DNA from 4 places in the Paenibacillus sp. JT31N11 genome. Region 1 is predicted to be linked to each of the others. Evidence: predicted binding sites of a transcription regulator. Region 1 holds the regulator's gene; each other region holds the start of a gene.

Region 1 (5,762 bases):
GTATTTGTGCCATTCCTGTTCCATCCATTCGCCTGAATGAATGACATGCATCAAATTAAATATGAGCAAGAATGTTAACAAGTTGGCCGAACGGATCGCGGACATAGAAACGACGTACGCCCCAAGGCTCATCAGTCGGACCATACTCGATCGTAAATCCGGCTCTGTTCATGCGTTCGAATGCAGCATCGACATCATCGACCTCAATGGACAAATTAGGCGTAGGCGTGTTGGAACCCCCGTGCTCGGCGAAACTAATTTGAATGCCCATTTGCTCATCAGAACCATAGGTTCCAATCCATCCATGATCCATCAACAAATCGAGGCCGAGAACATCCTGGTAAAAGCTTTTGGCAGCTGCAATATTCCGGGTATCTATATTGGCGACAATTCGTTTAACCTTCATTGCGCCCCCCAATCACAAGACTTTGTGCAAAACATTCTCATTCTCTTGAAAAAGAATTAAAAAGGCCGGGCGAATTTGGCGATGAAACGATTCGGATACTCGGAAGGAAGCGAGCTAACTTCATCCAGCCGATTCCATATTTCACTTGGCATCGTCCAGCCCACAGTCCCCATATTTTCCGAGAACTGTTCCAATGTGCTGGCTCCGAATATCGGCGATGTGATACCTTTTCTTTGCAGCAGCCAGGCGAGAGCGATTTGTGCAGGTGTCTTGTTCAGTTCATGAGCGGCTGCCTGGACGGCATCCAGGATGGCAAAGTTACGTTCCGTTGCGCGCAGACCCCATGAACTTTCTCCAACCTTTGACGTCAATCTTCCCGATGTGGGCTCTTCCCTGGAATAACGTCCCGTCAGAAATCCTCCACCAAGCGGAGCCCAGGGAATAACGCCGACGTTCTCCTCCAGACAAAGCGACATCATTTCCCGATCCATCTCACGGCTGACCAGACTATACTGCGGTTGAATGGAAATAAACCGGACATAGCGGTTGGCATCGCTAACAGCAAGGGATTTCATCAGCTGCCAGGCAAAAAAATTGGAGCATCCGATATAACGGACCTTGCCCGAAGTGACCAGATCGTCGAGAGCGCGAAGTGTCTCATCTATAGGAGTCAGATGATCCCATACATGAACCTGATACAAATCGATATAGTCAGTCTGCAGACGCTGCAGGCTTTCTTCGACGCTTTGCATAATATGCTTGCGCGAGACGCCCGCCCCGTTGGGATGGTCAGCGGTATTCATCCGCACTTTCGTTGCCAGCACAACCTCTGAGCGAAAATCCTTGATCGCTTCGCCTACGATCTCCTCCGATCGGCCGGAAACATAGACATTCGCCGTATCCAGAAAATTGCCGCCCTGCTCCATAAACTGATGGATCATGCGAATGGAATCGCCTTGACTTGTTGTATTTCCAAAACTCATCGTCCCTAAACAAAGCTCCGAAACGGCAAGTCCACTGCGTCCAAGCAGCTTGATTTGCATCGTTATAACCCCACCCTGCTTATTATTTGGTGAAACCTGGCTTGCCGCAAGCAGTTTTAATGCTTGCCGCCGCTTTCTTCCTCATCTTCCACAAATTTAATCGTTTCGATTTGGTTCTTGAAATTTTGCTTGAAGTTCTCCAGATATTTCTGACGCAGAGCATCGCGCTCGATTGTTTCCTCCGGAGTTAATCCGACAGCTTTATTTTTTCGTGACAACTCATTAATCCTTGCAATAAGCTCTTCCAAACCGATACGCTCCTCTCATGATGCTGTAAACATTCACCCTTTACTTTGACATTTTTAATCCTCTATTGTCAAGAAAATACGACCTTTGTCCTGTAGATGGAAATAAAAAAAGCGGACTGCATCAGTCCGCTGGTATAATCAATGTTTGTCCGGCCATAAGTGTGCTGGAAGTCAGGTTGTTCCGTTCCTTCAAGTCATAAATGATTCGCCGGATATCTTCGCCTTCCTTACGCAAGTCCCCTGCTATTTCCCAAAGTGTCTGGCCCTCACTGATCGAGATGACTTTCTCGCCCGCAGCGGGCTCCGCAGGATGCTCGCTCGTTGCACTTCCATGCATTATAGAAAAACCAACGAATAAGAGGGAGAAAAACAATATTGCCGCTATCATCCGCATCACCAGCTTCTTTGGCCTGCTTTTATCTGATGCAGATTTCACGTAACCTTTATCAGCTTTATTCTCTGAATTCATAGAAGAGTAAGAAGATATTGTTATCATCATTTCTCAGCACCCCAAACGTTTGTTCTGTTTTCGATAAACCGATATTAACACGAACACCCGTTTGTAGTCAACTGTTTTCGGAACATTTGTTCCCCATAAAATACGAACTCTTGTTTCTCGAACTTATGTTTGTACGAACTCCGGTTCTGTGTTATAATTTGACACAAATGAACCTTTGGAGTGATTCTGGTGTCGAAACTATCGAACCGCCAACAGGCGATTCTGGAATTCATCAAGACGGAGGTGCGGGAGAAGGGATATCCCCCATCCGTCCGGGAAATCGGTGAAGCTGTAGGACTTGCTTCAAGTTCAACCGTTCACGGACATTTGGACCGTCTGGAGAAGAAAGGCTTAATCCGCCGTGACCCGACGAAACCGAGAGCGATTGAGATATTGGATCAAGCGGACAATGAGATTCCTTTTCCAATCGCAATCACCAAAGTTCCCATTGTGGGCAAGGTTACTGCAGGGGTGCCAATTACAGCTACCGAGAACATTGAGGATTACTATCCTCTCCCTTCAAGCAAAGTCGGCGATCATAATGTCTTCATACTTAACGTAATGGGAGAGAGCATGATTGACGCAGGCATTCAGGACGGCGATTATGTCATTGTGCGGCAGCAGCAATCCGCTATCAACGGCGACATCGTGGTTGCGATGACGGAAGATGACGAAGCGACGGTGAAAACCTTTTATCGTGAACGCGATCATATCCGGCTGCAGCCGGAGAATCCGACAATGGAGCCGATACGGCTTCGCAATGTAACGATTTTAGGTAAAGTTATCGGACTTTTCCGCGATATTCACTAAGCGAGTTCTCATGAAGCAGAGACTGGCGTTGCCTTTAGGGCTTCGCCAGTCTCTTTTTGTTTTACATATTGGCTAGCTTCAGGTTTACCTCAAAGTACTCAAAAATACATTTAGACCGTCGTTGGCATGACCATTGTCTTTATTGGATGGAGTTTTCCCTTATAGACAAAGGACGCATCCCCGCTTTCTTCCGATACAACCAGTACAAGCGCATCTGTTATTTCGGTCAGTCCGATCGCTGCGCGATGCCGCATTCCAAATTTCTTGTCCACATCCGATGCATTGGATACAGGCAGGACATTAGCGGCGGAAATAATTTGATCGGACTTGATGAGAACAGCCCCGTCATGCAGCGGATTTCCCGGATAAAAGATCGCCTCCAGCAGGGAATAGCTCAATTTGGCCACAAGCGCAACCCCGGAATGGATGATGGCATCCAGGTTATCATTTCTCTCGATAACAATCAAAGCCCCGTGCCGGCGCTCCATAAGGTTCTGAATGCATATGGAAAGATCCAAATAGTTGGATGTAAATGAGGATAGATAACATTGCAGATAGAATGAAGCGGCCAGGGATTCAACTTCTTTAAAAGTTCTGCCAATATTATCAAAGTCACTCAGAAGACAGTGATTTTCAGCATCAATTTGATCCAAAATACGCTGTGATTCATTGACAATAAGGTGGATATGCTGTTTCAGCCGTTCTTTTAAAGGAGTCTCATCGCAATTGCCCTGCCCCATTTCATACACCCCGCACACTTTAATTTTTTACCGCCCAAACCCGTCCATGGTACTTTAGTATTGACGAGAAGCTTCAATTTAATTATGACATTCAACGAACAAATACCCGCCAGCCGAAGCTCGCGGGGAATGAATACCAGTCAAGGAGCAAGCTATAACGCACCGCTGCTTTGGACTATTTTCAACGCTTTGTCATAATCCTTCTCCTCAATGACAACAGTCAATAAAATATCATACCCCGTCACTCTGTTCTCCGGTCCTCCAGAACTGTAACCGCTCGCGCTGACACTTGCTGCAGCCAGAATGCCTGCATCCGGCTCTCCAACATCCTTTCCAAGAGTCAAATAGCCAAGTCCCGGAATACTGCTGGTAACCGGGTTTCCAGAGCGGTTAATCCCATCTCCGGGATATCCATCGATCCGTTCAATCGAACCATCTGCAATCGAAAGAGCCTGAAGCTGCTTCAAAGCTTTTTCCGCTTGCTCCGGACTCTTGAAATAGGCAAGGATGCTTTTTTCTGCCACATTGATAACTCCTTTTCGTCCTGCTGAAATTGTTCATATTCTCATGCTGAAGGCACTTCTTTGAGTTATTAGTCTTAACCAGACAAGCGGCATATTATTACGCCTCGTTCCAAGGAAAGGTGAACAGGATTTGTTCGAGTATTAAACGATCAAGAGGCATTTTGGGGGCACTATGGGGGATGCTATCCTGAGTGAGCTGTCATTTATCTATATACCCCCAAAGAAAAAAATCCCTCAACGCTAATAGCGCCAAGGGATTTCCGGTTTTAGTACAGAGTCAAATATTGATCGCGTTCCCACTGATGAACCTGTGTGCGGTACATGTCCCACTCAATTTCTTTCAGTTCAAAGAAATGAGCAAGTGCATGATCGCCAAGCGCGTCACAGATAATGTCATCGCGCAGCATTTCATCGAGCGCTTCCTTGAGACTCTCAGGCAAGCTTTGAATACCTTCGTCGATACGCTCTTCCTCCGTCATAATATAGACATTACGATCGGTTGGAGCCGGCAGCGGAAGTTTGCTTTTGATACCATCCAGACCGGCTCTGAGCATAACCGCCAGCGCCAGATAAGGGTTGGCAGCGGGATCCGGATTTCTCACTTCAATACGGGTGCTGAGGCCGCGCGACGCCGGAATACGAATCATCGGACTGCGGTTGCTTGCGGACCAAGCTACATAATTTGGCGCCTCGTAACCTGGAACCAGCCGTTTGTAGGAATTGACAGTCGGGTTCGTGATAGCTGCGAATGCGCGGGCATGACGGAGAACACCAGCCATGTAATAACGCGCATCCTGACTTAACCCGACTCTGTCGTTCTCGTCGTAGAACGCATTTTCCTTGCCTTTGAACAGGGATTGGTGGCAGTGCATTCCCGAACCATTTACGCCAAACAGCGGTTTAGGCATAAAGGAAGCATGCAATCCATGCTGACGGGCGATGGTCTTAACAACGAGTTTGAACGTTTGGATCTGGTCAGCCGCTTTAATGGCATTAGCATATTTGAAATCAATCTCATGCTGCCCCGGTGCGACTTCGTGATGGGAAGCTTCAATTTCAAAGCCCATTTCTTCAAGCGTAAGTACGATCTCGCGGCGGCAGTTCTCGCCCAGATCCATCGGCGCAAGGTCGAAATATCCGCCCTGGTCGTTTAATTCGGTGGTGGGTTCACCTTTGTCGTCGGTTTTGAACAGGAAGAACTCCGGCTCTGGCCCAACGTTCATTGCGGAATAGCCCAATTCTGCAGCCTCTTTCAGCGCCCGTTTCAGGATGCCGCGGGGATCTCCGGCGAAAGGTGTTCCGTCAGGCATATAAATGTCGCAGATTAATCGGGCAATCCGATCTTCAGCAACCCAGGGAAAAATCACCCAAGTATCCAGATCGGGGTATAAGTACATATCGGATTCCTCAATACGGACATAACCTTCAATGGAGGAACCGTCAAACATCATTTTATTATCAAGGGCTTTTTCCAGTTGGCTTACAGGAATTT
Region 2 (5,762 bases), on a different contig from region 1:
GATAGAAAAGGAAGAGAGGGAAACCAAATGCAAACGATTACAACAGAAGATTTTAATTCGTCAGAAAATATGAAGGATGTTGTTGGCTTCTCCGAAACAGGGCTGCGCAGAATGAGAGACGTGCTGGCACGGCATGTCGAGTCCGGGAAGATTCCTGGGCTTGTCGCCCTGGTCAGCCGTGGCGGCCAGACGCATGTCGAAGCGATCGGCACGATGCGCCATGATGGTGGCGCGCCGATGCGCCGGGACACAATCTTCCGGATGGCCTCGACGTCCAAGCCGGTTGCGATCGCGGCGGCGATGATCCTGCTCGACGAGTGCCGGCTGCGGCTGGATGATCTGGTAGAGCAGTGGCTTCCTGAACTTGCCAATCGGCAGGTGCTGAAACGACCCGACAGTCCGCTAGATGATACTGTGCCAGCACGGCGGCCGATTACCGTACGGGATCTGCTAACCTCCACGTTCGGGCTCGGTTTGGATTTTACGGCGCTGGGCACTCCGATCATGAACGCGATCCTCGAGAAGAATCTCGCGCTCAATGTACCGCCGATGCCCGATCCGGATGAGTGGATGCGCCGCCTTGGGGCGCTTCCGCTGCAGTACCAGCCCGGAGAACGCTGGCAATACAACATCAGCAACGATCTACTCGGCGTGCTCGTTTCTAGAGTCACGGGCCAGTCGTTTGAGACGTTCCTGCGCGCATGCATCCTCGATCCCCTAGGCATGAAGGACACCGGTTTCCACGTTCCCGAAGGCAAGATCGACCGGATGCCGCCCCTCTACGCCCCCGATCCGCAAACCAGAGAGTTCATCGTGTGGGACGAGGCCAAAGGGGGACTCCATAGCCAGCCTCCGGCGTTCGAGAGCGGCGGTGGCGGACTTTCCTCCACCGTCGACGACTATCACGCCTACTTCCGGATGCTGCTGAACAAAGGGATGCACGGGAGCAAACGGATCTTGTCCCGGGCCGCCGTCGAGCTAATGACCACCAACCGCCTAACACCCGAGCAACAAGCCGTCCGAAACGAAATGGCCACCAACAACGTCCATATATCTTTCGGCCAAGGGCAGCACGGTGGCTGGGGCATGGGGATGGCAGTGCGCACCTACCGCGGCGACTACGCGCCCATCGGCCAGTTCGGCTGGGACGGCGGAAGCGGCACCTCGACCTACGCCGACCCAGAAAATCAGCTCATCGGAATCCTGATCACCCAGGTCGGGATGACCACCCCAGATTCAGCGCGGGTTATCCACGACTTCTGGACCACGGTCTATCACGCAATCGAAGACTGACATCGATGGCGATTCTCCAAACCGAAGAGGAGCAATGAAGAGATCGAAGAGATAGCAATGAGAATCTAATCATTTTCTGGTGGGATAAATTAGACAATAATTAGAATGGGCTTCCAGGCTGCATATAAGCAGCTTAGGAGGCCTTTTTTGTTTATGGATGTGTTTTTTAGATCTCCTGTTTTGGGGTTTATATTGGCTCTAAAGGACGTCAAATGGATGATTAATGAAGTCTTCCCGGGTAAGGCTTCAGCTCTAGGCTGTCGATCGCATAACACGTGTTATATCAGTGTTGGCCAACAAGTGCAGTGATTATTATAAAGCATTGTCGGAAGACAACCCGAATCACAACAGAAAATATTTTACCTGTATACGAACTGGGGTTCTCGCCATATAATATAAGAACTAACGTTCGTGTTCAGACGGTCAATCATTTTACGCTTAGATCGGAGGTCACTTTAATTGAGTAAACTTGACGGGAATGAGCGGTGGAAGTCGAAAATGTTATTGACGGAACACGCGGAACAATACGACAGGAAACAAGCAGAAGTCATCGGAAAGAATTTGACAATGGAAGAACGCTATATGATCCGCGATTATATCCTATTGCCGCATATGGAGAAGATGATTCAGAAAAGCATATCCGACATCGAGAATTCCTCTAACGTTCTGAAACGACTCTACCTAGCAGCTGGCCACAAAGTCTTAACCATGGTTGCTGAAGACTATTATCGATTACGAAGAGAGTTGAAGAAACGGAATATTCGCGTTGTTGCTGAGGAACAAGAAGACATGATTATTTATCATAAATGTTATTTTCGGGGTTATGAAGAACGATTCGGAATGACACGTGATGTTATGCGATCGGAGATAGCTGTTCGGCTAACAAAGTATACGACAGAGCTCATCGTGCAGCTAAAGGCGAAAGTGTGAGGCACGGGCTACATTATTTTGCGAATTACGGGTTTCGTTGGCCACTTCTGCGCACGTGAACTGCAGAAGAGGTGACCTATGAGACAGAGGCTGCTTAGAAATGGTATAATCACCCATATTACGAATATATTAATGAAGCTGTGTAGGGGGACTTACTTTTGAGCAGTAAGTGATCTCTTTTGCGTAACCATTGATGATTTATAAGGAGCAACAAGGAGTTGACAATGAAAGTGATTAAGGAGAGCGAGCAATTGGTGTATCCGAGGTTAAAATATGTTTTTGATGTTGCAACGACATGAGTGATTGTTAATAAAAATAAATTAGTATAAGGAAGATAGCCCTGTGTCTAATTTCAATAAAGATAATCCATCATCCTCTAGCAACGTGCGCAAGCTTGCACCTGATCTGGTCAGAGGTTTTATGCTGCTGCTCATTGCCTTGGCTCATGCTAATCAGAATCTTTTGAACCTCGAAGCAACCGCTTTAAATCAAATTATCGTATTTTTGCGGCAGATCTTTGTTGACGGACGGGCGTTTCCTGTATTTTTTCTTCTGTTTGGCTATGGAATGGTCCTATTATTACACCGCCAAGTAGAAATGGGTCATAATTGGCCCTTTATACGTAAACTGTTCCGCCGACGGGGCTGGTGGTTGCTTCTGTTTGGTTTTGTACATGCAGTATCGCTTTACGACTTTACAATCGGACTGTATGGCATGGCAACAGTCATCTTTTTCTGGTTCCTCCGTCTTTCGGACAAGAAATTAATTTGGATCGCCGCAACAACCCTCTTACTGGCGGCAGTTCTTGGTTCTGAGATTATACGCGGTGAGTATGAATGGGATCAAGTTACTGCAACTACAGAATTAGCAACTTCAGCCGGCATCGTGGATACCCTGCTGACCCGATCGTCTGAATGGGCTATCTTAAGTGTGATCCTACTGCATCAAGTTATACCGACTATGGCACTTGGCATCTGGGCAGGCCGGAAGAAGCTGCTGGATCATCCAGAGCAACACCGCCACCTCCTTTTGCGAACGGCAACTGTTGGCCTTGCACTGTCCACATTGGGCGGCATACCATTAGCACTTATATCCTCGCTGTATTGGAATTACCCTTCAGAAGCCGCAACAGCCATTGCAGGTTCTTTACATACCGTTACTGGCTATGCTGGCGGAATCGGTTGGGCTGCTCTTATCGGATTTATGGCTGGGAGCCCAAGAACGATACGCAGCAAGCTGACAACGGCTATCGCAGCTGTTGGTCAGCGATCGTTAACATTTTATATTTTCCAATCTATCGTATTCTTTATTGTATTTGCGGATGGAATTGGCGGTCTTGGCGCTATCGGCAATCAACTCAGCAGCGACATTGTCGCCTTGCTGACATGGATCGTCTCCATAATAATTGCTGAGTTCATGCAACGCGCTAACTACTCTGGCCCCGCCGAGAAGCTATTACGCCGATTGACTTATCGAAAATCATGAAGCTAAATGGAGAAGATGGTTTCAAAAGGCTGTGTCGATGGCAAACACAACGGTTTTATTTCTGATGATCGGCTGTAGAGCAAATTAACATGTATAGAGGAGAAAAGCCGTTATGATGCAATTTTCAGTAGGGCTGTTTGATCGTTTATTTGGGAAAAAACATCACTAGAAATACCTGACGGTAAGGGAAACATAGTGAAACGTACCGTAACGGTGAAATGGCTGGAAGTAATGCAGAAGCAAGGAAAGATGGAGGTCTTCAAGGAAACCACACGAGATCCGATAGTAGATAATAATGTAAAGCAACCTGTTTCTAACACAATAAGTCCAGATATGGCAGTGGCATTTGTTTTCAAGGCAGCTTCGGATGATCTGCCGATTAAATGGGAACAAATCAAAAGTCAAATTAAAGGCTACGATGAAATATTCGAGGAAGTGCCAGAAGAATGGGTGCAGTTTGAGTTCATATTGGCTTCATTAGGAATCGATCTTCTAGCACTGCACAACCTGTTCCCGAAACAGCAAGCAAACGAATTACATGATCTATTAACGTTGGTCGGTCAGATGGAGGAAATAGGGAAGAATTCAGCAACGGCAGTACATGATTATTATTTAGTGGCATCTGATGCAGTCAGTAAGCCGGAAAATCCAATGGAATATGCAGCTTCTTTCTTGTGTCACAGGCTTGATCTTTCTGCGGATCATACTGGTCCAATCGCCCTAACAGGAATTATGTATGGTATAGGGCAATTCGTAGGGAAATGGAAATGGATCAATGAAAAACTTCACAGTAGCCGCTTAGTAATGTACGGCACCTATAAATAAGCGTATGGTAATATTTTTGACTAGTGTCAGAGGACAAGAACATATACCCATTAAGAACCGCGCATTGCGCGGCTTTTTTGTTTTAAAGATATATGTTCTTGTACAAAGTGAAAGACAAGAATATATATCCTTAGCCGTATCAGGACAAGAACATGCAATCTTATCCGTAATTGAGAATGTTTATTAATGATTGCGATGTATTTAATTACGTGATGCTGTAATAACCAAAGGAATCCCCTCAACAGCAATTGTTGAATAACAATGCTTAAAACCGCGGGAAGGGGCAGCTGCGAAATCAAATAATTTTTGTTTAGCAGATTTTTATTTCGCAAAGCACAGAAAAATAGTGTTACTGAATAACCATAGTACGGGGCATGTGGAGTGTTGTGTGTTGTGTATTGTTTATAAGAAGTTCCTGAATAAGCCACATAATCTTAAGTTGGTTCGAGTTTACACAAAAATACTTCTTAGTTAACAATAGATCTTTATACTCTTAGTTATGACTTTCAAATAGAAGATAAAGGTGGCTGTAGTCTGAACTCCGAAATCCATAGTTTCTTAATGTAGGTACCATCCTAGAATAGGGAGTTTTATGATGAAAATAACATTAAAGAAATATGCAAAACCGTTGCTAAGCATCATCCTGCTATTTTCCATGATATTATCCATTATCCCTCCGATGGAGGCATCGGCGGCCGAGACCGTAACGAGTCTTGCCGGTAACGGCACAGCGGATTCCCCTTATAAAATCGGCAACGAGGAGGAATTGTTATTCGCCGTCGGAAAGATGAATACCGGCGACGCCACTTATAGCGTCTCGAAGACGTATGCCTTGACGGCGGACATCGCCCTGACGAGCAACTTCCCCATGATCAACACGTTCACCGGAACATTGGACGGTCAGGGGTACAAAATTACCGGGCTAGTCATAGAGGCCAATAACACGACGGGGAACGTTGGATTTATCAAGAACGCCAGCGGCAACGCGTTAATTAAAGACCTGATTATCGAGGATGCTTCGGTCGTTCGTAACTTCACTTCCGTAATGAGAACGCAAGACGGGATTCTCGTTGGCTACATGACCGGTACGGGACATATTTCCGGCGTTCAGGTCACCGGTTCGATTACCGTGTCGGCTACCGGAGCCGCGGGGGATCACGATCACGCCGTCGGCGGCATCGTAGGCTCCAGCTACACCGGCACGGCCAACGGTACGGTCATAGAAGACT
Region 3 (5,762 bases), on a different contig from region 1:
AGAATGCATTTGGTTTCCGCTCGCATCTGATCCACCAGTTCATCCGCCTTGCGGAATGGACAATCAATCGGAGGCAGGAAGGCCCGGCCTTGAAGATTAATAATCGCGAGCTCCTTGCCATTCGCTTTTATAATCGCTGCCCCTTTGCCAGGAGCCTCATCAGCAAAATTGGCGGGACGGATGATACGCGGTTGATCATCGATCCATTCAAATATATCTTTGTTGTCCCATGTATGGTTCCCCATGGTGATGCCATGAACGCCTGCATCCAATAATTCCTTAACAATCGCGGCTGTGATTCCTCTTCCTGCTGCTGCATTCTCACCATTTGCGATGATGATATGGGGATTATATTTGCTCTTGAGCGACGGCAGTATTTTTTTGACCGCAGTGCGGCCGACGCTGCCGACGATATCACCGATAAATAAGACGTTCATCTCATAACCTCGCTTATATAGACTAGAAAAGTGGCCGACAAGCAGCCACTTTTCCAGTTTCTTTCTGATTTTGTTATTTGGCATACTCGACTGCACGCGTTTCGCGAATGACTGTCACTTTGATATGACCCGGATAATCGAGCTCACTCTCAATTTTCTTCGTAATATCACGCGCCAAGCGGAATGCTTCGGTATCATCAATCTTGTCCGGTTGAACCATGACGCGAACCTCGCGTCCTGCTTGTATAGCATACGACTTCTCAACGCCTTCAAACGATTCCGAGATGCCCTCAAGCTTCTCCAGACGCTTGATGTACGTTTCGAGCGTTTCACGTCTTGCTCCCGGTCTTGCAGCGGACAGAGCATCTGCAGCTCCAACCAGCATCGCAATAACCGATGTCGCTTCACAATCGCCGTGATGGGATGCAATACTGTTGATAACAACGGGATGTTCCTTATATTTCTTGGCCAGCTCAACGCCAATTTCCACATGAGAGCCTTCCACTTCATGATCGAGTGCTTTACCGATGTCATGAAGCAATCCGGAACGTTTGGCGAGCGTGATATCTTCCCCTAGCTCCGCTGCCATAAGTCCTGTCAAATAGGCGACTTCCATGGAATGCTTCAATACGTTTTGACCATAACTCGTCCGATATTTCAATCGGCCCAAAATTTTGATCAAGTCCGGATGTAAGCCATGCACGCCAACCTCAAAGGTAGCCTGCTCCCCGTATTCGCGGATTCGTTCATCCACTTCCTTACGCGATTTCTCGACCATCTCTTCGATGCGGGCTGGATGGATTCGTCCATCTGCAACCAGCTTCTCAAGCGATGTCCGGGCAATCTCGCGTCGTATTGGATCAAATCCGGACAAGATGACCGCTTCCGGTGTATCGTCAATTATGAGATCGATACCGGTCAACGTTTCCAGGGCACGAATATTGCGGCCTTCACGCCCGATAATGCGGCCTTTCATTTCTTCATTAGGCAGTGTAACGACGGATACAGTTGTTTCCGCCACATGATCTGCTGCGCAGCGTTGAATCGCAAGCGAAATGATATTGCGGGCTTTCTTATCGGCTTCCTCTTTTGCTTGTTGTTCAATTTCTTTAATCATTTGCGCTGTTTCATGACGAACTTCCAATTCGACATTGTTCAGGATGATCTGTTTGGCCTCATCCATCGTCAAGTTCGAAATACGCTCAAGCTCACTAAGCTGCTGCTTGTAGAGAGAATCGATCTGTTCTTGCGTCTCCTCGATCCGTTTCTCTTTGTTGGCTACTTGTTCTTCTTTGCGCTCCAGCGTTTCTATCTTTTTATCCAACGACTCTTCCTTTTGAACAAGCCGTCTTTCAAGACGCTGTACCTCATTGCGACGTTCGCGAATATCTCTCTCTGCCTCGGTACGGAGCTTGTGGACTTCGTCTTTCGCTTCGACCACTGTTTCTTTCTTGAGCGCTTCTGCTTCTTTACGCGCACTGTCAACGATCTGACTTGCGGCTTGCTCGGCGCTAGAAATCTTGGCCTCGGCGATTGACTTTCGAATAAAATACCCGATACCAAAGAAAATCACACCAACAACGAGAGCGATCAGGATCCAAATCCAATCTGGCATCTTCTCACCTCCTCGTTGCTCACCAAAGCAAACGCTTGGGACTATTTTGTTTTCCAGCCGGTTTTTAACCCGATCCATACATAGCATTTTGACGAAATAAATCGTTTCGAATCAATTTTTGGAAGAAAAATCGACTCTGGAAGAAGGAATACACACTCATTTTATCTTTTGTGAAAATCAATTGTCAAGGGTATGCCCGTTTTCGTCGTCTTCATCGGACCGGCATGCCTCGTTAACGGCCTGTTTAACCACCGCGCTCGGGAATCCTCTGCGCAGCAGAAATGCCATCAGTTTCCGTTTTCGGTCCCGGATTTCCCCTTTGACATAAGGCCATTTCTTCTTGGCTGCGCGTATTGCAACCTCGGTCTCCATCTGCGAATCGAGTCCCTGAGCGGCCTCCTTAGCTGTACCGCTGGCTATGCCGCGATGCGTCAGCTCCTGCTGCAGCAGTCGTCTTCCCTTTAATTGGCTTCGCATTCGCTGCTCGGCAAACTGATTGGCATAGGAGATATCATCGATCAGCCTCTCGCCTTGCAATCTCGCCAGAGCTTTGCCGATTGCGGATTCATCAAGCCCTTTGCCAGAGAGATAACGCGAGATTTCCTTCTCGGTGCGGGGCCTTGGCCCCAAATAAATCAATCCCAAAATATAAGCACGATGATCATTGTCCTTCTCCACAATCTGTTTCAGCTCATGCGGATCAATCTGCCTCCCCTTCAAAAGCCTGTGCGTGACAATTAAATCTTCGTGAACAGAGGTAAAGGGCTCATCACTGCCATCCATATACAAATGGTAACGCCGCTTGTCCTTGCGCTCCTGTTCAATAGCGGTTATAAGCATCATACCTGCCTCGGTTTGTTCTTCCTGCTCTTCTTGCTCATCTTGCACCCGTTCATCATCCTTCATCTTATGGCTGCTCCTTCCCTGCCATTTCCCTTGAGCTTCTCCCTAAAATGAATGGCATCAAATAAATAAGTTCATGTTCTATATCATGCAGAAAAGCACCCGCGAAGGTGCTCTTCCGAATCTATTCATAGCCAAGGGTAAATAGTTATTCCAACTCGAGATCAAGATCCAGCTCGTCCTCGTCCTCATCATCCACGGCAGAAGCTGTGAGCGCGGCGGCTGACAAATGGCTTGCTTCCCGAATTTGATTCTCGATTACTGTTGAAGTATCAGGGTGATCCTTCAGGAACTGCTTGGCATTCTCCCGGCCTTGTCCCAAACGTTCTCCGTTATACGAGAACCAGGCTCCGCTCTTCTGTACAATATCCATCTCAACGCCGATATCGACAATGCTGCCTTCCTTGGAGATGCCTTCGCCATACATGATATCAATCTCAGCCTGTTTAAAAGGCGGGGCTACCTTGTTCTTAACGACCTTGATACGGGTTCGGTTGCCGACAATGTCATTACCCTGCTTGATGGATTCGATCCGGCGCACATCAAGTCGAATTGTGGAGTAGAATTTCAATGCGCGTCCACCAGGGGTCGTCTCTGGATTACCAAACATAACGCCAATTTTCTCACGCAGCTGATTGATGAAAATCGCGATCGTCTTGGATTTGCTGATGGCGCCTGACAGCTTACGCAATGCTTGCGACATCAATCGCGCCTGCAGGCCGACATGGGAATCTCCCATTTCACCCTCGATCTCGGCTTTGGGCACAAGTGCCGCAACCGAGTCAATAACAACAATATCCACTGCGCCGCTGCGGACGAGCGCCTCAGCGATTTCGAGTCCCTGCTCACCGGTATCGGGCTGGGAGAGCAGCAATTCATCGATATTAACGCCAAGCTTGCTGGCATACAGCGGATCAAGAGCATGCTCCGCATCGATGAAAGCGGCTTGTCCACCCACACGCTGTACCTCAGCTATGGCGTGAAGAGCTACTGTCGTCTTACCGGAGGATTCCGGTCCGTACACTTCAATAATCCGGCCTTTGGGCAAGCCGCCGATACCAAGAGCAATATCCAGGGCAAGGGAACCAGTGGATACTGTTTCCACTTTCATATGATTCGACTCCCCGAGTTTCATGACGGAGCCTTTCCCGAATTGTTTCTCTATTTGACGTAATGTCGTTTCAAGCGCAGCGCGACGATCTGACAACGCGTTCACATCCTTCATTATTTATAATGTAATGATACCTTGTTTCTCCTCTAATGACAATAGTTTTTACGAACATATATTCTTATTTTTTTCATCGGCCGATGAATGAAAAAAAGAACCGCAGCAAAGTGATCTTCGCCACGGTTCTTCCGTCAACTAATGACGATTATATTTCATTTTCCGTATTCTGACAAGCAATAAATCATCATCTGCCCGGCTGTTCGGCAGACAGCAGCTGCCAGAACCTGTACAGGAGCGACTTCACCGATCTCACTCTTATAATATCGCGCGTTCCGCTCAGCTGCGCCTTATGCACAATTGTCGGTTTGCCGCGCTCGGCAATGCCAAAATAAACCAGACCGACAGGCTTGCCTTCAGCTTCACTCGGGCCTGCAACCCCGGTGAGCGACAAGCCGAAGTCGCAATCCGTTAAATCGCGCACCCGCTCCGCCATAAGTGCTGCCGTTGATTCAGATATGGCGCCAGGCGCGCCTGCTCCTTCCAGCTGGGACAACGGGATGCCCAGCAGTTGATGCTTCATCTCGTTGGTGTAGGTAACGACGCCACCGACGAATTCGCCGCTGCTTCCCGGCAGGGTGGTCACAAGCTCAGCCAACAGCCCTCCTGTAAGACTTTCGGCACTGGCAAATTTGCGTCCCGTTACTCTAAGCAGGCGTATGACCGCTTCCTCGAGGGGAATATCCTCGTTCGCAAACAAATATTGGCCAACACGCTCCTTTATCTGCAGCTCCGCCTGATCCAGTCTGGAATCCGCCTCATGCAAGGAGAGCGCCTTGGTGGAAAGTCGGATGGCTACCTCACCTTCTTTGGCATACGGGGCAATTGTAGGGTCGGACTGGACCTCGATCAAATCAATAATCGCCTGCTCCAGACTGGATTCTCCAATGCCGGCAAATTTCAGCAGACGGGAGAAGAGCCTGCGTTCCTCGCCCATTACGCTTCGCAGCCAGGCTTTGGCCGGACCGTCAAACATCGGCTTCATTTCCCGGGGCGGCCCTGGCAGCAGCACATAATGAGTACCCTCGACAATCAAAGCGTTGCCTACAGCAAGACCGGCGTCATTCACGAGCGGATCGCTGCCTTCAATCTGATTCGCCTGCCTGCGGTTGCTTTCCACCATATGCATGCCGCGCGAAGTGAACAGATTCTCAATTTTCACCATGGACGGCTGATGAATCGAAATTCCACGGTTCAAGTAACCGGCGAGCGCGTCCTTGGTCAGGTCATCCTGGGTCGGTCCAAGTCCGCCCGTAAATACAATCAGATCGGCCCGGGTGCGGGCAATCTCGACCGCCTGCACAATACGGACGGCATTATCCCCTACTACCGTCTGAAAATAGACATCGATTCCCAGCTCGGCAAGGCCTGTTGAAATATATGTGGCATTGGTGTTCACCGTTTGACCCAGCAATAGTTCCGTTCCGACTGCTATAATTTCAGCGCGCATATAAACCGCTCCATTCCATTAGGTAATGAAAAGCACCATTCCCCTGTAATGACAGAGAATGATGCTTTACAAACAAATTGTCCTACTCCGTAAGCGGAATAAGATTTTTATTTTTGATGAAATAATCAATTC
Region 4 (5,762 bases), on a different contig from region 1:
GAAGTTTTTTACATTGCCGATGTCTTTTGAAACGGGATATTTCGTCATGTGATCCGCTGGATAAGGTATAAGCAACGATTGTAACATCTCTTTATCCGTAATCTGGGGGTCTAGCCATGTATCGACGTCAGAAGGCGCTAAGATAACGGGCATACGATCATGTACATCTTTTACGAGTTCGTTCGGTGTCGTCGTTATAATGGTACAGCTACGCAATTGCTCACCATCAGGCTGCGTCCATACATCCCATAGACCGGCATATCCGTATGCCGGTCCGTCCTTCAGCGTAAATCGATACGGTTGTTTCTCTCCGCCTTCCTTCTTCCATTCATAAAATCCGTCAGCTGGTATGACGACGCGCTGGCTTTTCAGTAGGCGGCCAAAAGCAGGTTTTTCCGCTACCGTTTCCGCACGTGCGTTGATCATCTTGAATCCAATTTTCACGTCCTTCGCCCAAAATGGTACGAGTCCCCAACGGAATCCATCGACTACTCGGCGGCCGTCTTCGTTCAATATGACTGGAACCGTATGCGTCGGAGCTACGTTATAATTCGGCTTATAATTGTAACGAACATTGGCTTCATCAACCGCGAATATTTCCATCAATTCTTCGATATCTACATTAACTGTATATCGTCCGCACACTTCGAACACCTCCACGTATCTATACCCAATCATAATACGATTTGAGTTCAATTCACACAGGAAACTTTTTACCTGTATACGAACTGGCATTCTAGTCATATAATGTACTAGAACAAATGTTCGTATTAGTCGTTAATACATGAGGTCGCTGCAGCCTCGGCATGCGCTGTTTATAACATTGGTGTGAATGCCAGTAAGCCTTCTCAGCATACCATTAGGGCGTTACGTAAACAGTGTAATCCAACTGACTTTATTTGAGGACCGTTCCCGCGCTTACCGTAATGAGCGTGCGATCGACGAGATAAAAACAGATTCAGGAGCGACACCATTTTACACGCTTCTTCGCTTCTTGAGTCCGGAGTCGCCCGCGAGAGAGCGGAGCAGATCGGAGGTCACTTTAAATGAGCAAACTCGACGGAAATGAACGATGGAAGTCCAAAATGCTGCTGACTGAACACGCGGAACAATATGAACGGAAACAAGCAGCGGGCACCCGAAAGAATTTGACGACGGAAGAACGCATCATGATCCGCGATTATATCCTTTTGCCGCATATGGAGAAGATGATTCAGAAAAGCATATCCGATATCGAAAATTCATCTAACGTTCTGAAGCGACTCTACCTGGCCGCCGGGCACAAAGTTTTAACCACGGTAGCTGAAGACTATTATCGATTAAGAAGCGAGTTGAAGAAACGGAATATTCGCGTTGTCGCGGAAGAACAAGAAGACATGATTATTTATCATAAGTGTTTTTATCGGGGTTACGAAGAACGATTCGGAATGACACGTGATGTTATGCGATCGGAGATAGGAGTTCGACTAACGAAGTATACAACGGAGCTGATAGCGCGGCTGAAGACGAAAGTGTGAGTTGGCCACAACAGCTACGCATGCCCGGAGCACGTTTTGTACCTGGTAATATATTTGATATCTTGACCGCCTCCGCTGCTTCGCAAAGGTTAAGCCCAGAAATAAGCGAAATAGAGAAAATCCTGAACTTCTTAAAGCTATACCCTGCAGAATTGATGATCATATATCCTGTTTACAAAGAAGTGGGAAATGTAATCCTATCTGAGTTAATTAAAGAGAACCCATTGAACTCGCGTTAAGATTTAATACGGATCCCTTAGGGAGCCATCGACAACATAAAGAGCATTTTTGTATAGGGCGTTCTTTTTTAACTAACATCTCGGCCCTAATAGGCAAAGGATTTGACTATACCCTCGAATCCATTGCCTTTTAATTGTAAAAGTGAACTCTAAGCGATGCGGGGCTGATTTGTTGCTTTTCTTGTGGCTTTCGAGCAGGCTATTGGGCTTGTTGAACAGGCCGGCAAACTTCCATCAGAATGTACTTAATTCATCAGTTTCAATCCCCACTAACCAACAAGCGGGATGATGAATACGGAAAAGATCTGACTCGTTTCGGCGTTCAGATCATAATGGCAGTGAAAAAAGAGATGCCGGTGGACATCCCGTTATCCTTCCGGATTTCGCGGCCGTCGAATACGCAGACGGCGGCTATAACATCGAACACGCGATCCATGTGCGAAGCTTACCGGGACGTAGGCGTGGATGTATTCCATGTCAGCTCAGGTGGGGAGGGCCCAGCGGGGGAAAGAAGGCCCTGTAACTATCCGGGCTATCAGGTGTCGTTCTCCCGGAGCATCAGAATAGCCCTCAATGTCCCCGTCGTTGCGGTTGGGATGCTGGAAAATCCGTCGATGGCCGACGCCGTCTTCGGTAATGGGCCGTTCATCTGGAGGCGCTGCGCCGGTTTCAGTTCGTTGGTGGAAGAGACGACGCATCAAAACACCGGCTTGATGGTCATTCAAGCCGTGGCCAAAGGGGAGTGTGCGAAAGATGCAGAGAGGAACTACGCAACGTGGTACGAGCCATTCGATGAGCAGTCGATTACCGATCGCTGCGTGTCTTTCGTTCTCTCTCATCCAGGCATAACCGGGTTTGCGAACGCAGGCGATATCCGCCTTCTTCCGGGATTGTCGAAGCTGCCAAACGGTACCGTAAGATGAATGAGGAAGAGAAGGAAAGGGTGATGGCTGTCCGGCTATTATCTGTATACAAAAACAACACCGGAGAGATCCATTCCAATAAATTGTGTACAAAAAAATAAAGTGACGGTGTTGGTCGGGTGCGACATCGGATAGGAGTCCGTTACTTTACTCCTTTTCGTTTCTCTGCAAGCGATGAAGCGCCGACCCCCTACCACACATCGAATGATTCTAAACTGTTTGAGGAGAATATTCCATTGTTAAAAACATCCTATTTACTATGCTTAATGTATGGACTTCGTAGAAGAAGTTTCAACACTTATCGGTTCGTTGCGGGTATGGATCGTTCGCAGAGAATTGCCGCAGGTTAGTCATCGGCCGAATACCGTCCGCAAGAAGAGAGGGGAGCCATGGTTGGACCGGTTCTTCCCGGAATATGCTGTTGTATTCAAGGATTGGAGTGGGAAGGCCTCTCTAATGACCATGCGGCGTTTCCTCTCCCGGCAGATCTCGTGTCTAAAGGCGCCCGAAAGGTGTTGGATCATTGGAAAACGGAAGTGAAGCGCGGTGTAGGTATCAAACGGGCAGAGAAGCTGGTTGCCGCTGCGCGGCCTCCATTGGATTAACCGAAGGCTCCGTAGCGGCACGAATGGAGCTAATACCTTGCTCCGTCAGTATGAACTGTTTCATAAACAACTAGAGGAAATCATCAAACAAGTCATGCACCTGTTGGAGAACATTCCTGGAGCAGGACACATGCTGAGCATACCTGGATTTGGAGTGGTCACAGTAGCCGGATTTCTGGCCGAGAGAGGAGACCTGAACAACTACGATCATGGTCAGCAAATCATCCGTCTGGCGGGGCTAAATCTCAAGGAAAACAGTTCAGGCAAACGAAAGGGAAGAACCAGCATAAGCAAGCGAGGACGCTCACGCCTGCGGGCGCTGCTGTTCCGTGCGGTGATGCCGCTGATAGCCAAGAACAAAGCATTTCGAGCACTGCATAAGCATTACACGAGTCGGATCTGAAGAAGAAAAAACCGCTCATCGCGCTATGTGGAAAACTGATTCGAGTCCTGCATACGCTGGGGACCAAGCAACGAACCTACAATGCCAACGAAATGATCAGCCCGGTTCGACAAGGCCAGATGCAGTTAGAAGCTGCTTAATCACAAGAAGCAACTTCCTGGTATTCAACGTTATTCACAAGTAGACAACCATGACAACAGAAGCACCGGAGAAGCCGACGAACAACACACCATAAGGGCAACGACCCGGTAAGGGATCAAGAATCGGCCTCCACCCTTGAGAGGTAGTACGAAGGAATGTAAGGGCATAGACCCCGCGTGACATGGGAGGGTAAACCCCGAGGGCGGACGTGGAGATCCATTGTGCGATCATAGCCATTATTACAAGTTTTGGAATAAATAATCCTAAGTTCTGTGCCCGCCTATGCTTAAACAAGTAACCAGATAATCACTGAAATACTAAGAATGAGTGAGAAAACAGGAGAAAACATTACTTTATAGTGGGAGGAATACAGAATGTTAAAAGCAAGTCTGAAGAAAGGCATAAGCATTGTATTAACACTGGCGATGGCCGTATCCGTGCTGTCGACAAATATCGTATTTGCGGCTGAAGAGGTCAATCCGATGGTTGCTGACGAGCTTGCGGAGTTGGAATTATGGCAGGACAATCCATCTGATCAGCTTACTCAAAGCCAGCAGGGAGATAGTGAATTCGCAAACGAGGAATCTAACGAATATATTTTTACCGACATAACTCCCGCGTTTGCGCCGACAGGCTTGGAAAACCTGGCCAGAGGCAGTGGTAGATTCTATTCCGCAAGCAGCACTTTTCCAAGCCCCTCTTTACCGCCGGAAAATGCCTTTGACGGCGACACGACAGGAGCAGATCTCAACCGTTGGGGATCTGCTGATGATGATGCAACAAACCCTTGGATTCAAGTGGGTTTTGGCGAGTCGGTTACTTTTAACAGTTTAAGGATCTATGAAACCCCGTCGGAAAGAAGAATTACGTCAATTGCGGTTCAAATCTCAGATACCGGCACGGACGATTCTTGGAGCTTAGTTGGAACATTTACGTTTAGTCCGTCAGGTGACGCGTTAAAAGATTTAGATTTAGTATTCCCCGTAACGTCCAAATTTGTAAGACTTATGTTTACTGGAAACCGATATGGACTTAACATAGACGAGATTGAAATTTATAACGCGCCGGATGCGGAAATTGGATCTGTAACCGCTACCAACGGCTCGGTCGAAGTTGTTCTTAGCGATGACGTTGAAACTGTTACCGCTGATGATTTTAACATTAAAATTAAGAGTGACGGCGGGGAATATCAAGCCCTTCCGGTTTATAATTTCAGTTACAATGCAAGCTCAAACATAGCTTCTTTTAAATTCAACCCCATAGCCGCCAATATAGAGCCGGTAAACGCTTCTATAAGCGTGTCATATAGCGGAGCACCCGCTAAAGAGGTGTCGTTTACAACGCAAAAGTCACCAAACCTCGCAAGAGGCAGCGGCAGAAGCTATTCTGCCAGCAGTTACTATTCCGGCGGCCCGGTGCTGACACCGGATAAGGCGTTTAGCGGCAATCCTGCAGGAACTAATTATGACAGGTGGGCTTCAGCGGACGGCACGCCTCAATGGATTCAGGTGAATTTTGGTGAGTCTGTTGCTTTTAATATGATAAGGCTTTATGAAACTCAGGACATGAAAAGAATTGCATCATTAAAGGTTCTGATATCAGACGACGGCGAGGACGACTCGTGGACTGAGATCAAATCGTTTACATTCGCCAAAACGGATAACGATTTAAAGGAATGCGAACTGCCTTTGGTACGCGCTAATTTTGTCAGGTTTGTACTGGGCGGGGAGTCAAACGGCATTAACGTGGACGAGATTGAAATTTACAACGTCCCGTTCTTAACCGGCTCTAGCATGATTGAAGACTTTGAAGGATATTCCGACGGGGAAACGGCGCCGGGCAGCACACTTGTGTCTGGTCAAAGCCGGAACGTTGTAACGGGCGCCGTTTTATCCGGGAACAAAGCATTAATGCTTTCTAATAATTCGAATTCG

Evidence for each region. The regulator LexA, encoded in region 1, represses DNA repair genes until DNA is damaged. The targets are predictions, from matches to a motif close to CGAACATATGTTCG.
Region 2: a site for LexA is predicted at 1,692-1,705, ahead of AC0YNV_RS36290 (YhjD family protein). Genes of this name have one in related genera too.
Region 3: a site for LexA is predicted at 4,232-4,245, ahead of recA (recombinase RecA). Genes of this name have one in related genera too.
Region 4: a site for LexA is predicted at 755-768, ahead of AC0YNV_RS34945 (YhjD family protein). Genes of this name have one in related genera too.

The regions. Positions count from the first base shown of each region.
Region 1 covers NZ_JBWDNQ010000008.1:315,391-321,152, forward strand. The annotation lists gene AC0YNV_RS25795 (glyoxalase superfamily protein) at 56-406, opposite strand; gene AC0YNV_RS25800 (aldo/keto reductase) at 463-1,449, opposite strand; gene AC0YNV_RS25805 (DUF896 domain-containing protein) at 1,506-1,697, opposite strand; gene AC0YNV_RS25810 (LysM peptidoglycan-binding domain-containing protein) at 1,819-2,196, opposite strand; gene lexA (transcriptional repressor LexA) at 2,386-3,006, shown strand; gene cdaS (sporulation-specific diadenylate cyclase CdaS) at 3,117-3,746, opposite strand; gene AC0YNV_RS25825 (hypothetical protein) at 3,899-4,270, opposite strand; gene glnA (type I glutamate--ammonia ligase) at 4,537-5,762, opposite strand, start outside.
Region 2 covers NZ_JBWDNQ010000021.1:47,604-53,365, reverse strand. The annotation lists gene AC0YNV_RS36295 (serine hydrolase domain-containing protein) at 28-1,293, shown strand; gene AC0YNV_RS36290 (YhjD family protein) at 1,753-2,223, shown strand; gene AC0YNV_RS36285 (DUF418 domain-containing protein) at 2,566-3,708, shown strand; gene AC0YNV_RS36280 (hypothetical protein) at 3,904-4,533, shown strand; gene AC0YNV_RS36275 (DUF6528 family protein) at 5,126-5,762, shown strand, end outside.
Region 3 covers NZ_JBWDNQ010000002.1:201,791-207,552, forward strand. The annotation lists gene AC0YNV_RS08880 (TIGR00282 family metallophosphoesterase) at 1-437, opposite strand, end outside; gene rny (ribonuclease Y) at 511-2,052, opposite strand; gene AC0YNV_RS08890 (RecX family transcriptional regulator) at 2,230-2,958, opposite strand; gene recA (recombinase RecA) at 3,104-4,162, opposite strand; gene AC0YNV_RS08900 (competence/damage-inducible protein A) at 4,368-5,630, opposite strand; gene pgsA (CDP-diacylglycerol--glycerol-3-phosphate 3-phosphatidyltransferase) at 5,713-5,762, opposite strand, start outside.
Region 4 covers NZ_JBWDNQ010000018.1:59,465-65,226, forward strand. The annotation lists gene AC0YNV_RS34940 (SOS response-associated peptidase) at 1-645, opposite strand, end outside; gene AC0YNV_RS34945 (YhjD family protein) at 1,047-1,517, shown strand; gene AC0YNV_RS34950 (oxidoreductase) at 1,996-2,679, shown strand; partial or broken gene AC0YNV_RS34955 (transposase) at 3,052-3,827, shown strand; gene AC0YNV_RS34960 (discoidin domain-containing protein) at 4,203-5,762, shown strand, end outside.